2 linked regions of the Granulosicoccus antarcticus IMCC3135 genome follow. The protein of the gene in region 1 interacts with the protein of each later gene in a pairwise test. Links are inferred from orthologs where the notes say so. Each region holds a gene or a part of one and is shown on either strand. Other genes may lie near its edges.

Region 1 (4,431 bases):
CTGCTTGTTGATGGGGTGCCAGCGAAACAAGTGCTTTCCAGAGGTCAACAGAAGGTGTTGGTCTATTTACTGCATCTGTCCCAGCTAGACTTACTTGCAAACATCAACGCTCGACAAGCCGTGGTTCTCTGTGATGATCTGACTTCAGAGTTGGACAAAGAGCACTCAACCGAACTGATTCGTCAGTTATTGGATCTGGACGGTCAGGTGTTCGTTTCGGCTGTTGATTTGGAGGTTTTACGAGACTATGAACACACTGAGTTTCGTATAGAGCACGGAGGGCTTAAAAAGTAGTATAATTAGTAGGTTACGCTAAGCAGACTGAACGAATGAGCGATTCTCCCAGCTACGACTCCAGCAACATCAAGGTTCTCAAAGGACTCGATGCAGTACGCAAGCGTCCCGGGATGTACATTGGAGACACAGACGACGGTACCGGTTTACACCATATGGTGTTTGAGGTCGTCGACAACTCCATTGATGAGGCTCTTGCAGGACACTGCAGTGCCATCAACGTCACTATCCATACCGACGAATCCGTTAGTGTTTCAGATGACGGTCGCGGTATACCGGTAGATATTCACAAAGAAGAAGGCCGTTCCGCCGCAGAAGTCATCATGACTGTGCTGCACGCCGGCGGTAAATTCGACGATAACTCCTACAAGGTTTCCGGCGGATTGCATGGCGTAGGCATTTCAGTCGTCAACGCACTCAGCGAATGGTTGAAACTGACTATTCATCGCGATGGGTTCATTCATACCCAGGAATACAGCGATAGTAAGCCAGTGTCAGACCTTCAACAGGGCGAAGCCACTGAACTTACCGGTTCGAAGATTCATTTCAAACCCAGCGCCGATACGTTTACCAACATTCACTTCGAATACGAAATTTTGCGCAAACGACTGCGTGAATTGTCGTTCTTGAATCGTGGTGTTCGCATAATCCTGAAAGATGAACGAAGCGATCAAACCGATACATTCGAAGCTGAAGGCGGTATTCGCGCCTTCGTTGAGCATCTGAACCGCAAGAAAAACTCAGTTCACGGCACGGTCATCCACACATTGGGCTCGAAAGACGATGTCGCAGTAGAAGTCGCGCTGCAGTGGACCGATACCTATCAGGAAAACATTTTCTGCTTTACCAACAATATTCCACAACGGGATGGTGGTACGCACCTGGCTGGCTTTCGTTCTGCCATGACACGCACGCTTAACCAGTACATGGAAACCGTTGGTGTCAGCACCAAGGCCAAGGTTTCTGCCACCGGTGATGACGCACGCGAAGGACTGACAGCGGTTCTATCGGTCAAGGTACCTGATCCGAAATTTTCGTCGCAGACCAAGGACAAACTGGTCTCCTCGGAAGTCAAAGGCATTGTCGAATCCGTGCTCGGTGAATTCATGCACGACTTTCTGCAGGAGAATCCGACAGAAGCTCGACAGATCACAGCCAAGATCATTGATGCTGCCCGTGCTCGAGAAGCGGCGCGTAAAGCCCGCGAAATGACACGTCGCAAGGGAGCTCTGGATATTGCAGGGCTGCCAGGTAAGCTGGCTGATTGTCAGGAGAAAGATCCAGCCAAATCAGAAATCTATCTGGTGGAAGGGGACTCGGCTGGTGGATCAGCCAAGCAAGGCCGCGATCGTCGTCGTCAAGCCATTCTGCCGCTGAAAGGCAAGATCCTGAATGTTGAAAAGGCTCGATTCGACAAGATGCTGCAAAGCGTCGAGGTCGGCACTCTGATCACAGCGCTAGGTTGCGGGATTGGTCGGGATGAGTTCGACATCGACAAGCTGCGTTATCACTACATTGTCATCATGACCGATGCTGATGTCGATGGCTCCCATATCCGAACTCTGCTCCTGACATTCTTTTATCGTCAGATGCCAGAGCTCATTCGACGTGGTCATATCTACATCGCACAACCTCCTTTGTTCAAGGTCAAGAAGGGCAAGCAGGAACGCTACGTCAAGGACGAACCTGAACTCAACGCCTATCTGTTACAGCTGGCTCTGGATGGTGCTCGCCTGCATGTTAATGCAGATGCCCCCAGCATCAGCGAGACCGGTTTCGAGTCACTGGCCCAGGAATACATGCGCGTTGGATTGCTGATGAATCGTATGCAGCGACGTTTCAATCGCGACATTCTGGAAGCCATTATCAACCAGTCAGCCCTGACGGAAGATGATCTGAAGGATGCAAGCAAAGTCGCTGCCTATGGCAAGGAACTGGTAGGCACACTCAATTCGCAATTGTCCGTCACCTCGCAATACACCTCTACACCACTAGAGAAAGATGAACTGCACGGTGTGCAATTGATCCGACGCGTGCATGGCAACGACAAGGAAGTATTCCTGGATCCTGGATTCTTCAAATCTCCGGACTACCGCACCCTGGCCAAGTTGGCAGAGAAGCTGGTAGATATGCTGGGTGAGGGCGCTTATGTCGCTCGAGGTGAGCGTGAGCAGCCGGTCAGCACGTTCAAGGATGCGATGGAGTGGCTGTTAACTGAATCCAAGCGAGGCCTGACCATTCAGCGCTACAAAGGTCTGGGTGAAATGAATCCTGAGCAATTGTGGGAAACCACAATGGACCCGACGGCGCGACGCATGCTCCAGGTCAATATCGAGGATGCCATTGCTGCAGATGAAGTATTCGACACTCTGATGGGCGATCAGGTTGAACCTCGTCGTGACTTTATCGAACGTAATGCTCTGTCGGTTGCAAACCTGGACATCTAGGTTCTGACCTTCGTCTCTACACACGAACCATTTTTCAATCACTGTCTATTAGCTCATGTCTGAACTGCTGATTCAACGCCCTGACTTCTCTGCCATCGATGTCGATACAATCGAACAGCAGCTCGAAGAAAAGCTGGCTGATTGTCGTTCGGTTGTTGCCACGGTTTCTGCACTGGAGAGTCCCGATTGGGATTCTCTGGTACAGCCCATGGGAGAGGTTCATAACCGATTGAGTCTGTTCTGGTCTCCGATTAGTCACCTCAATTCGGTGATGAATAACGATCAGTTGCGAGAGGTTTACAACCGCTGTCTTCCAACTCTCAGCACCTACTACACGGAGTTGGGTCAGAATAGTGCCTTGTACAATGCAACACTGTCACTTAAGGACAGTGCCGAATTCGCGGCCATGCCGGCGGAACGTCAGCAACAGATTCACCACGAACTACGTGATTTCGAACTGGGTGGTGTTTCTCTGGAAGCAGCTGACAAGAAACGCTATGGGGAGATTGCTCTGGAGCTATCTCGTCTGACCACTGAATTTTCAGACAGCGTTCTGGATGCCACCAACGCTTGGGAAAAACTTATTGCTGATGAGGTAGAGCTGGATGGCTTGCCTGCTTCCGCCATAGCCGCGGCACGGCAGCGGGCGAAGAGCAAGGGGCAGGATGGCTATTTGCTGAATCTGGAGTTCCCCAGCTATATCGCCGTGATGATGTCTGCCAACAACCGTGAGCTGAGACAGGAGGTCTATACGGCCTTTTCGACTCGAGCATCAGATCAGGGACCCAACGCGGGACAATTCGATAACTCCGAACGCATCGAAGCCATCTTGTCTCTGCGAGCTGAAAAAGCAACTTTGCTGGGTTTCGAATCCTATGCTCACCTATCAGTCGTACCCAAGATGGTAGAGACACCTCAGCAAGTACTCGACTTTCTGGACGACTTGGCGGTGCGAGCTCAACCTGCCGCTCGCGAAGAATTTGCAGAGCTGAAGCAGTTTGCCGCGAACAATCTGAACTTGTCAGACCTGGCTGCCTGGGACATCACTTACGCCAGCGACCGTTTGAAGAAACACCGGCACGATTTATCAGACGAGGAACTGAAACCTTATTTTCCTGCTGATCGGGCAGTGCCCGGTATGTTCGCAGTCATCGGTAAATTGTTCGGTCTGGAAATCAAGATTGTCGACGAGGCCGTGACCTACCATCCCGATGTAAACCTCTATGCCATCACCGATAGCAAAGGTAATCCACGGGGTGAGTTTTATATGGATAACTACGCGCGTGAGAACAAACGCGGTGGGGCCTGGATGGATGTCTGTGCAACACGGCAGCGAGTAGGCAATGCGATTCAACAACCTATTGCCTACCTGACCTGCAATCTGACGCCTCCTGTCGGTGACGATCCTGCCTTGCTGACACATCAGGAAGTCACGACTCTGTTTCATGAGTTCGGCCATGGCTTGCATCATATGTTGACGCAAATCGAGACAGCAGGTGTTTCAGGCATCAATGGTGTGGAGTGGGATGCTGTCGAACTGCCCAGCCAGTTCCTGGAGAACTGGTGCTGGGAACGAGAATCGATCGATATGATCAGTGGGCATTATCAGACTGGTGAACCACTACCCGATGCACTGCTGGAGAAAATGCGCAACGCTCGCAATTTCCAGAGCGCCATGCAACTGGTCAGG
Region 2 (7,721 bases), 5.9 Mb from region 1 along the record:
CGGCTTGGTAGAAGCCAGAGATTCCTGACCCGGTATCCACCAACCGACAAATTCCATCTCATGGGCATTGTAGAGCTCATTGATCTGGTTGTAGCCATCAGCATGAAGCAACCAGGCCATCTGCTGGTAAGGGTTGGAATAACCACCCATCAAATCACCAGTAAACTGGAAAGCCGGGTTCTTGCCGGTCTGATAAGCACCACCTGTCATATCGCAATCCAGGATACCCGTGGCAGCGGCGTCAAATGTCTCAGCCGACTTTACGACAGCAGAAGAGTAGAACATCTCAATCTTTATCTCGCCATTGGACATCGCAGTCACATCTTCGATGAATTCGGCGGCCAGTTCACCCGAGAGAGTTTCTGGCGAGAAATGAGTCTGGATACGTAACTTGGTGTCTTCTGCGCTTGCAGTGCCAGATGCCAGTGTCAGTGCCAATGTGGCAACACTGGATGCAGCTATTGTGGTGACACCTTTAAAATTCTTAAGCATGTTTCTCCTCACTATTAAAATGAAATATTCAGAACCCGAACAACTTCAGTCAAGCCTGATTCGTACTTAGCCTCACGACTAAACTTACTTAAAACCAAGGGCTGCGCCATTGGCGTAATAAACTTTTTTGGCATTTCCTCATGAAGCAAGTGCCGTGGATGCCTTGATGCGGCTGCTGGCATCTTCAATCAGAAACGCCATCTTCAAACTCGCATCAACTTCATTTCCAGCGGCTATCGCATCATGAACATCTCGATGGAACGAGACTATTCTGCGATTGTTGCCCACGTCCGGATTGTGCAATCGGATGATCGATAACAACGATGAATAGATGATTCCAGACAAGGCAAACAGGTACTCGTTATGCGCTGCACGTAAAACAGCGCGATGAAATCTGGCATCAGCTTTCAGAAACAACTCCATATTGGCAACATCCGCAGACATGGCTTCCAACGCACTCAGAATCTCAGCAATGTCAGACGCTGTTGCCCGCTTTGCGGCCCAGGCCGCAGCTTGCGGTTCGAACAACTGTCGTATCTCCATCAACTGCAAGAGCATGGTTGGATCAGCCTGAGCTGAGAGTTGCCAGGCAAGCACATCAAGATCAAATAGCGCCCACTGCTCTCTTGGCTTGACTCGAGTACCAATGCCACGGCGCACCTCCAGAAGACCCTTACCGACAAGCACCTTTACCGCATCACGCACAACCGTTCTGCTGACCCCGTACCGACTGACCAAAGCGGACTCGTCTTCGATCAGGCTGCCCGGCGCATAGTGCCCTGTCGCTATGCATCGACCAATCTGGTGAGCAAGCTCAGATCCCATGCTTCGTGCTAGTACAGATACTGCCGTCAAGTCCTTGAAAGACATTTCATCCATGCAGCGGATTTAAACATATTATGTTTGATTTGCAAACATGTATTCATAGCATTTATGCCTAAGCATAATCAAATGATGAAAAATATGCGACGAAGTTAATCCACTACAGGGTGATGACGATTGCAGGACAGGGCAGAACTGAGACAGATGCCTCAAGTATTGGCATCTCGAGCCTTTCTGGCACGCACAAAAGTGGCTTCTATAGCCTCGCCATCGCTGATATCGATAGCATGTCGCAATTGCTTCAGATGCGCATCCAGATTGTCCATAGACTCCAGAATGGCCTCGCGATTGGTCAGACAGACATCGCGCCACATGATGGCGTCGCTGGATGCTATTCGCGTAAAGTCACGAAAACCACCGGCGGCATACCGAAAGATCTCTTCGGCTTCCTGCTGTGTCGCCAGGGTATCAACTAATGCAAAAGCCAGAACATGTGGCAAGTGGCTGGTAGCGGCAAGCACCCTGTCATGCTGTTCGGGGCCCAATACTTCAACTTCAGCTCCAACCAATTCCCAGAGTTGCTGAACGGTGGCCGTTGCGGCTGCATCTGTCTCTGGAAGTGGGGTCAGCAACACGCGACGATTTTGATACAGACTCGCATCAGCGGCATCAACACCGGTCTTTTCACGACCTGCAATCGGGTGTCCGGGAACCACTCGGGACAAGTCCCCAAAGACATCTCTGGCATCCTTGATGAACGGTGCTTTCACACTACCCGCATCGGTAACGATTGCCGCTGGCTTCAAGTGTTCCTTGATGAGCTGCATCTGTTCGCGCATGCTCAACATGGGTACCGCAAGCATGACTACATCGGCATCACAGATTACATCCGCTGCATTGACGCTGAAGGCATCGATCAGTCCCAGCTCCAGGCCTCGCACACCCGTTGCTTCAGAGCGCACCAGGGCAACAATTTTTCCCGGAAAATTTGCCTGCTTCAAAGCCCCTGCCAAAGAGCCGCCGATCATGCCCAGACCGACAATACATAATGTGTTCATCGGCTGGTACCCGTTGTATTCAAGATTGACAAGACCCTACAGGGCGCGTGGGTATGAACCAATCACCTTGAGAAGTGGTGTCAGTTCACGCAGCTCATCCAGCACCGGAGACAGGTTTGAATCGTGCTGATGACCCGTAACAGCGATAAAGAAGTGATATTCCCACAAGGCAGAACGTGATGGCCTTGATTCGATACGGGTCATGCTGACACCGGCGGTCTCCAACGGTGCCAGGATGTGACGCAAACCGCCTGGCCTGTGCGGCGCTGCAACCATCAGCAGTGTGGCATCGTCACCACTGGGCGGAATGTCCTGATCACCGATGACGAGAAAACGGGTGGTGTTGTTTCTGTCATCCTCGATACCGACAACCAGACTGTTGAGACCATAGAGTTTCCCCGCAGTCTCGCCGGCAATTGCCGCGTATTCAGGGTGTTCCAAAGCCAGTTTGGCGGCCGCCGCATTGCTACTTTCACTGATGCGTTCGGCATTGGGCAAATTCGCATCCAGCCAATGGCGACACTGAGCCAAGGCTTGCGGATGAGCATGCACAGTCTTGATATCATCAAGCGATTCGCTACGGCTGAGCAGGCAATGCTGAATACGCATACTCAACTCACCACAGACGCGCAACGAGGACTGCGTAAGCAGATCCAGCGTCAGGTTGATCGCCCCTTCCGTAGAATTTTCCACAGGCACAACACCAAAACGGACTCGACCTGTTTCCACCGCGTGGAATATATCTGCAATGCTGGACTCGGGAACGCTTTGTACCGCAAATCCAAAATGCCTATCGGCAGCTGCGTGGCTATAGGTGCCTTCCGGCCCAAGGTAGGCCACCCGCATGGGCTCTTCAAGAGCCAGACTGGCGGAAATAATTTCGCGAAAAATACGCTGAACCGCGTAATCGCTCATGGGGCCGCCATTACGAGAGGCAACCTCTTTGAGTATTTGCGCTTCACGCTCTGGTCGATAGAAATCAACCGGCTTTCCTGCAGCTTCTGCCAGCTTGACCTTCGCCACTTTCAACGCGGCAGCTGCCCGTTGATTCAACAATGACTGAATCTGCAGATCCAGAGCATCGATTTCCTTGCGAACCGCAGCCAGATCCAACGGCTTGTCAGTATCGGTCTGTGGCTGATTCTGTGCGTCCGGAATATCAGTGCTCATGCATGCTGTTTCGCGAAGATATCAAGGTAATCGACCAGCTCGTCAACAGACCGGTCAGTGGTGGCATTGTACAAACTGGCCCGCAGGCCTCCGATCGATTTATGCCCCTTCAGTCCGACGAAGTTGCGATCCGAAGCACCCTTCAGAAATTCTGCCGTCAGCGAATCATTCTTCAACTGGAAGGGTATGTTCATGAGTGAGCGGTTCTGCGGATGTATGCGGTTGATGTATAGCTCGTGCTGATCGAGAGCCGAGTACACCCGTCCAGCCTGATTCCGATTGCGCTCAGCCATGGCACTCACTCCACCCTGCTCTAGCAACCACTGAAAAACAAGCCCTGCGGCATACCAGGCAAATGTAGGCGGTGTGTTCAGCATCGAACCCGCCTTGGCCATGGCAGCGTAGCTGAACACGGGCGGCAGCGATCGCTCTGCACTGCGCTCCAGCAATTCATCGCTGACAATGACAAGCGTAATACCCGCCGGACCAATATTCTTCTGTGCACCGGCGTAAATCATGCCGTACTGTTTGATGTCGACAGGCTGCGACAGTATCGAGGAGGACATGTCTGAAATCAGAGGCACGTTGCAGCGCGGTACTTCGTGCAGTCTTATACCATCGATGGTTTCATTGTCAGTCACATGCAGAAAACTGGCTGAATCAGAGCAAGCCCATTGATCTGCATTCGGCACTTTTATCAGTGGCATTTCCTGACAATGTGTCACCTCAATCACACTGCTCAGAGCTCGAGCTGAGTCCATCGCCTTGCCAGCCCAATAACCCGTATTGGCATAAGCAACCTGCCCGCGAACATCCAGATTCTGGACACATAATGAGAACTGGGCACTCGCCCCGCCCTGCATGAAAAGCACAGAATAATCCGAAGGAATATTCAACAACTGCCGAAAGTTGGCTTCGGTGGTTGTAGCGATTTCAGCAAAGTCCGCACTACGATGACTCATCTCGAGAACCGAGAGCCCGCGGCCTCGATAATCCAGCAACTCTGCCTGCATGCGCTCCAACACGGCCTGCGGCATTGCCGCAGGACCTGCATTGAAATTGGCTATCCGCGTCGTGGAATGCTCAGTCAAGTGTCACGGTACTCTGCAATGATTTATTTGGCGTCTTCGTCTGATGCAGCATCATCTTCCGAGTCATCTTCCGAGTCATCTTCCACAGCGTCAGCACTGGCGTCGAGCGCTTCGACATCAGCAACAGCAACAGCAACAGCCTCGCCGTCGATGATCTCGCCGTCTTCATCCAGAACATCCTCGGCACTGATGTCGGACTCATCGATTGGTGTTAACTCCACCAGTGACTCACCCTTGCTCAGTCGAATCAGACGTACACCTTGCGTATTACGTCCAACGCTGGTGACTCCCGAGACTTTGGTACGTACCAATGTGCCACCGTCGGTAATGAGCATGATTTCGTCATCCTCTCCCACCTGTACCGCGCCAATAACCGGACCATTACGCTCAGTGGTCTTGATGTCGATGACACCCATGCCACCACGTCCCTTTGTCGGATAGTCTTCAGGCTTGGTGCGCTTGCCGTAACCATGCTTCGTGGCACTGAGAATGGTTCCCTCTCCCACCACGATAAGACCGATCACGCTGTCCTCTTCCGGCATGCGAATACCGCGAACACCAGCAGCAGTTCTGCCCATGATACGGACAGCATCCTCATTGAAGCGCATGGCACGACCACCACTGGAGAACAGCATGATGTCGCTGTCGCCCGTAGTCAGAGCAACGTCAATCAAGTAATCATCAATACGCAGATCGATGGCGATAATGCCATTGGTCCGTGGTCGTGAGAAATCAGCCAGAGCTGTCTTCTTGACGACACCCTTACTGGTCGCAAACACGATGAATTGTGTTTCGCTGTAGTCACGTACCGTCAGAACCGCATTGACTCGCTCATTCTCTTCAAGCGGCAGCAGGTTGACGATGGGGCGACCACGAGCGCCTCGACTGGCAAGCGGTAGTTCGTAGACACGCTTCCAGTAGACCTTGCCGACACTGGTGAAAAACAGCACCGTGTCGTGCATGCTGGCAACAAACAGCTTGTCGACAAAATCCTGATCCTTCATGGCCGTGGCGGATCGCCCTCGACCACCGCGCTTCTGCGCCTGATAATCAGACAACGGCTGTGCTTTGACATAACCACTGTGCGATAGCGTGACCACCACAGATTCATCAGCGATCAGATCTTCTACGGTCATTTCCGAGTGATCTACCTGGATGACTGTGCGGCGCTGATCACCGTATTTTTCGATGATCGCAACCAGCTCTTCGCGGATGACACTACGCAGTCGTTCAGGGTCAGTCAGGATGTCCAGATAGTCTTCGATCTTCTCGAGAATTTCACGGTACTCGGCAATGATCTTGTCTTGCTCAAGCCCTGTCAGACGGTGCAGACGCAAGTCCAGAATTGCCTGTGCCTGAACTTCGGTCAATTGATAGCGACCGTCGTGCAGACCATACATTTCAGCCAGATTTTCCGGCTTGGAAGCAGCCGCTCCAGCGCGCTCCAGCATGCCGCTGACGATACCCGGCTCCCAAGGCTGAGCAACCAGCTTTTCCTTGGCTTCAGCCGAGTTCTGGGACTCTTTGATGAGCTGGATAATGGGATCGATATTGGCCAGTGCGACAGCCAGACCTTCCAGCACATGGGCTCGGTCACGGGCTTTGCGCAACAGAAACACCGTGCGTCTTGTCACTACTTCGCGACGGTGTCGAATGAATGCATTCAGCACCTGCACCAGATTCATCAGCTTCGGCTGCCCTTCATCCAGGGCGACCATATTGATGCCGAACACCACCTGCAACTGAGTTTGTTTATAGAGCTGGTTAAGCATGACATCGCCGGAATCTCCCCGACGCATCTCGATCACCATGCGCATACCGTCTTTATCAGACTCGTCACGCAACTCTGTGATGCCTTCGATCTTTTTGTCTTTGACCAGCTCGGCGATTTTCTCCAACAAGCGCGCCTTGTTTACCTGATAAGGCAACTCGGTAACGATGATGGTGTCTTTGTTAGTCTTCTCGTTGTACTCAACCGTAGCCAGAGCTCTTACGTACAACTTGCCGCGCCCAGTGCGATAGGCCTCCTTGATACCGCGAGCACCGTTGATAATGCCGCGCGTCGGGAAATCAGGCCCTGGCAGATGCTCCATGAGCTGCTCGACGGTTATGTCAGGCTGGTCGAGCATGGCAATGGTGGCGTTGATGACTTCCGAGATATTGTGTGGCGGGATATTGGTCGCCATACCCACCGCAATACCCGTACCACCATTAACCAGCAGGTTGGGGATGCGTGAAGGCAATACAGCTGGCTCACTTTCCGAACCGTCGTAGTTAGGAATGAAGTCAACCGTTTCCTGATCGATATCGGACAGGAGGTCTTGTGTGATTTTCTCCATGCGCACTTCGGTATAACGCATGGCGGCCGCAGGGTCGCCATCAACCGAGCCAAAGTTACCCTGACCATCTATCAGCATGTAACGCAGACTGAAAGGCTGCGCCATTCGCACCATCGAATCGTAGATGGCCGAGTCACCATGAGGATGGTACTTACCCATGACCTCACCGACGACACGCGCGGATTTGCGATAGGGCCGATTGAACTCGTAGCCTTGCTCATGCATGGCATACAGAATTCTGCGGTGTACCGGTTTAAGCCCATCGCGCACATCCGGCAAGGCACGCGAAACAATTACGCTCATGGCGTAATCGAGGAACGACTGCCTCATCTCGTCTTCGAGATTGATGGGCAGAATTTCTTTGGCGAAATCAGACATGGAGCGAAGGGCCAAACAGGGTGGCGATCGAGTCAGATCAACCCACCGATTCTAGCACATTGATGACTGTGAAAGCCGCATGCGATGGTGCACTTGATGGCGCATGCAATAGCGCTTGCTACGATCAGCTACAAGTGCTTCGCGATCACTCACTAATCATCCATGAAACTGACCACAAAGCAAGTTGCGTGACAACTCGCAGCGTGGGTGTGACAGACTCACTACCATTCGATATGACCAACCGGACCATGTCATCTGAACCGTCCAGTCGGCCACTTCTGACGTAAGGGATCGTGAAATAATTAAGTATCAGTTTTCAGTTGGTCCTGCGCCTGTCCGGCAAGGCGTGAGAAGGGCGAATAGCTGGCTAT

Evidence for each region.
Region 2: the proteins of gyrB (region 1) and gyrA interact in binary tests that used the Escherichia coli proteins (3 or more experiments, as listed by UniProt). The link is inferred for Granulosicoccus antarcticus IMCC3135 from one-to-one orthologs.

The regions. Positions count from the first base shown.
Region 1 is NZ_CP018632.1:3,836-8,266, forward strand. Bases 1-3,035 are described here. They hold gyrB (DNA topoisomerase (ATP-hydrolyzing) subunit B), read left to right. Parts: upstream 1-329; coding sequence 330-2,741; downstream 2,742-3,035. Other genes in these bases: recF (DNA replication/repair protein RecF), read left to right, coding at 1-294; IMCC3135_RS00025 (M3 family metallopeptidase), read left to right, coding at 2,797-3,035. Also shown: more of IMCC3135_RS00025, read left to right, coding at 3,036-4,431. UniProt on the Escherichia coli protein: DNA gyrase negatively supercoils closed circular double-stranded DNA in an ATP-dependent manner to maintain chromosomes in an underwound state.
Region 2 is NZ_CP018632.1:5,861,643-5,869,363, forward strand. What follows is about bases 4,457-7,717. They hold gyrA (DNA gyrase subunit A), read right to left. Parts: upstream 7,351-7,717; coding sequence 4,657-7,350; downstream 4,457-4,656. Other genes in these bases: serC (3-phosphoserine/phosphohydroxythreonine transaminase), read right to left, coding at 4,457-4,633. In the rest of the region: IMCC3135_RS25530 (TRAP transporter substrate-binding protein), read right to left, coding at 1-492; IMCC3135_RS25535 (FadR/GntR family transcriptional regulator), read right to left, coding at 631-1,317; IMCC3135_RS25540 (prephenate dehydrogenase), read right to left, coding at 1,524-2,372; pheA (prephenate dehydratase), read right to left, coding at 2,409-3,542; more of serC, read right to left, coding at 3,539-4,456. UniProt on the Escherichia coli protein: A type II topoisomerase that negatively supercoils closed circular double-stranded (ds) DNA in an ATP-dependent manner to maintain chromosomes in an underwound state.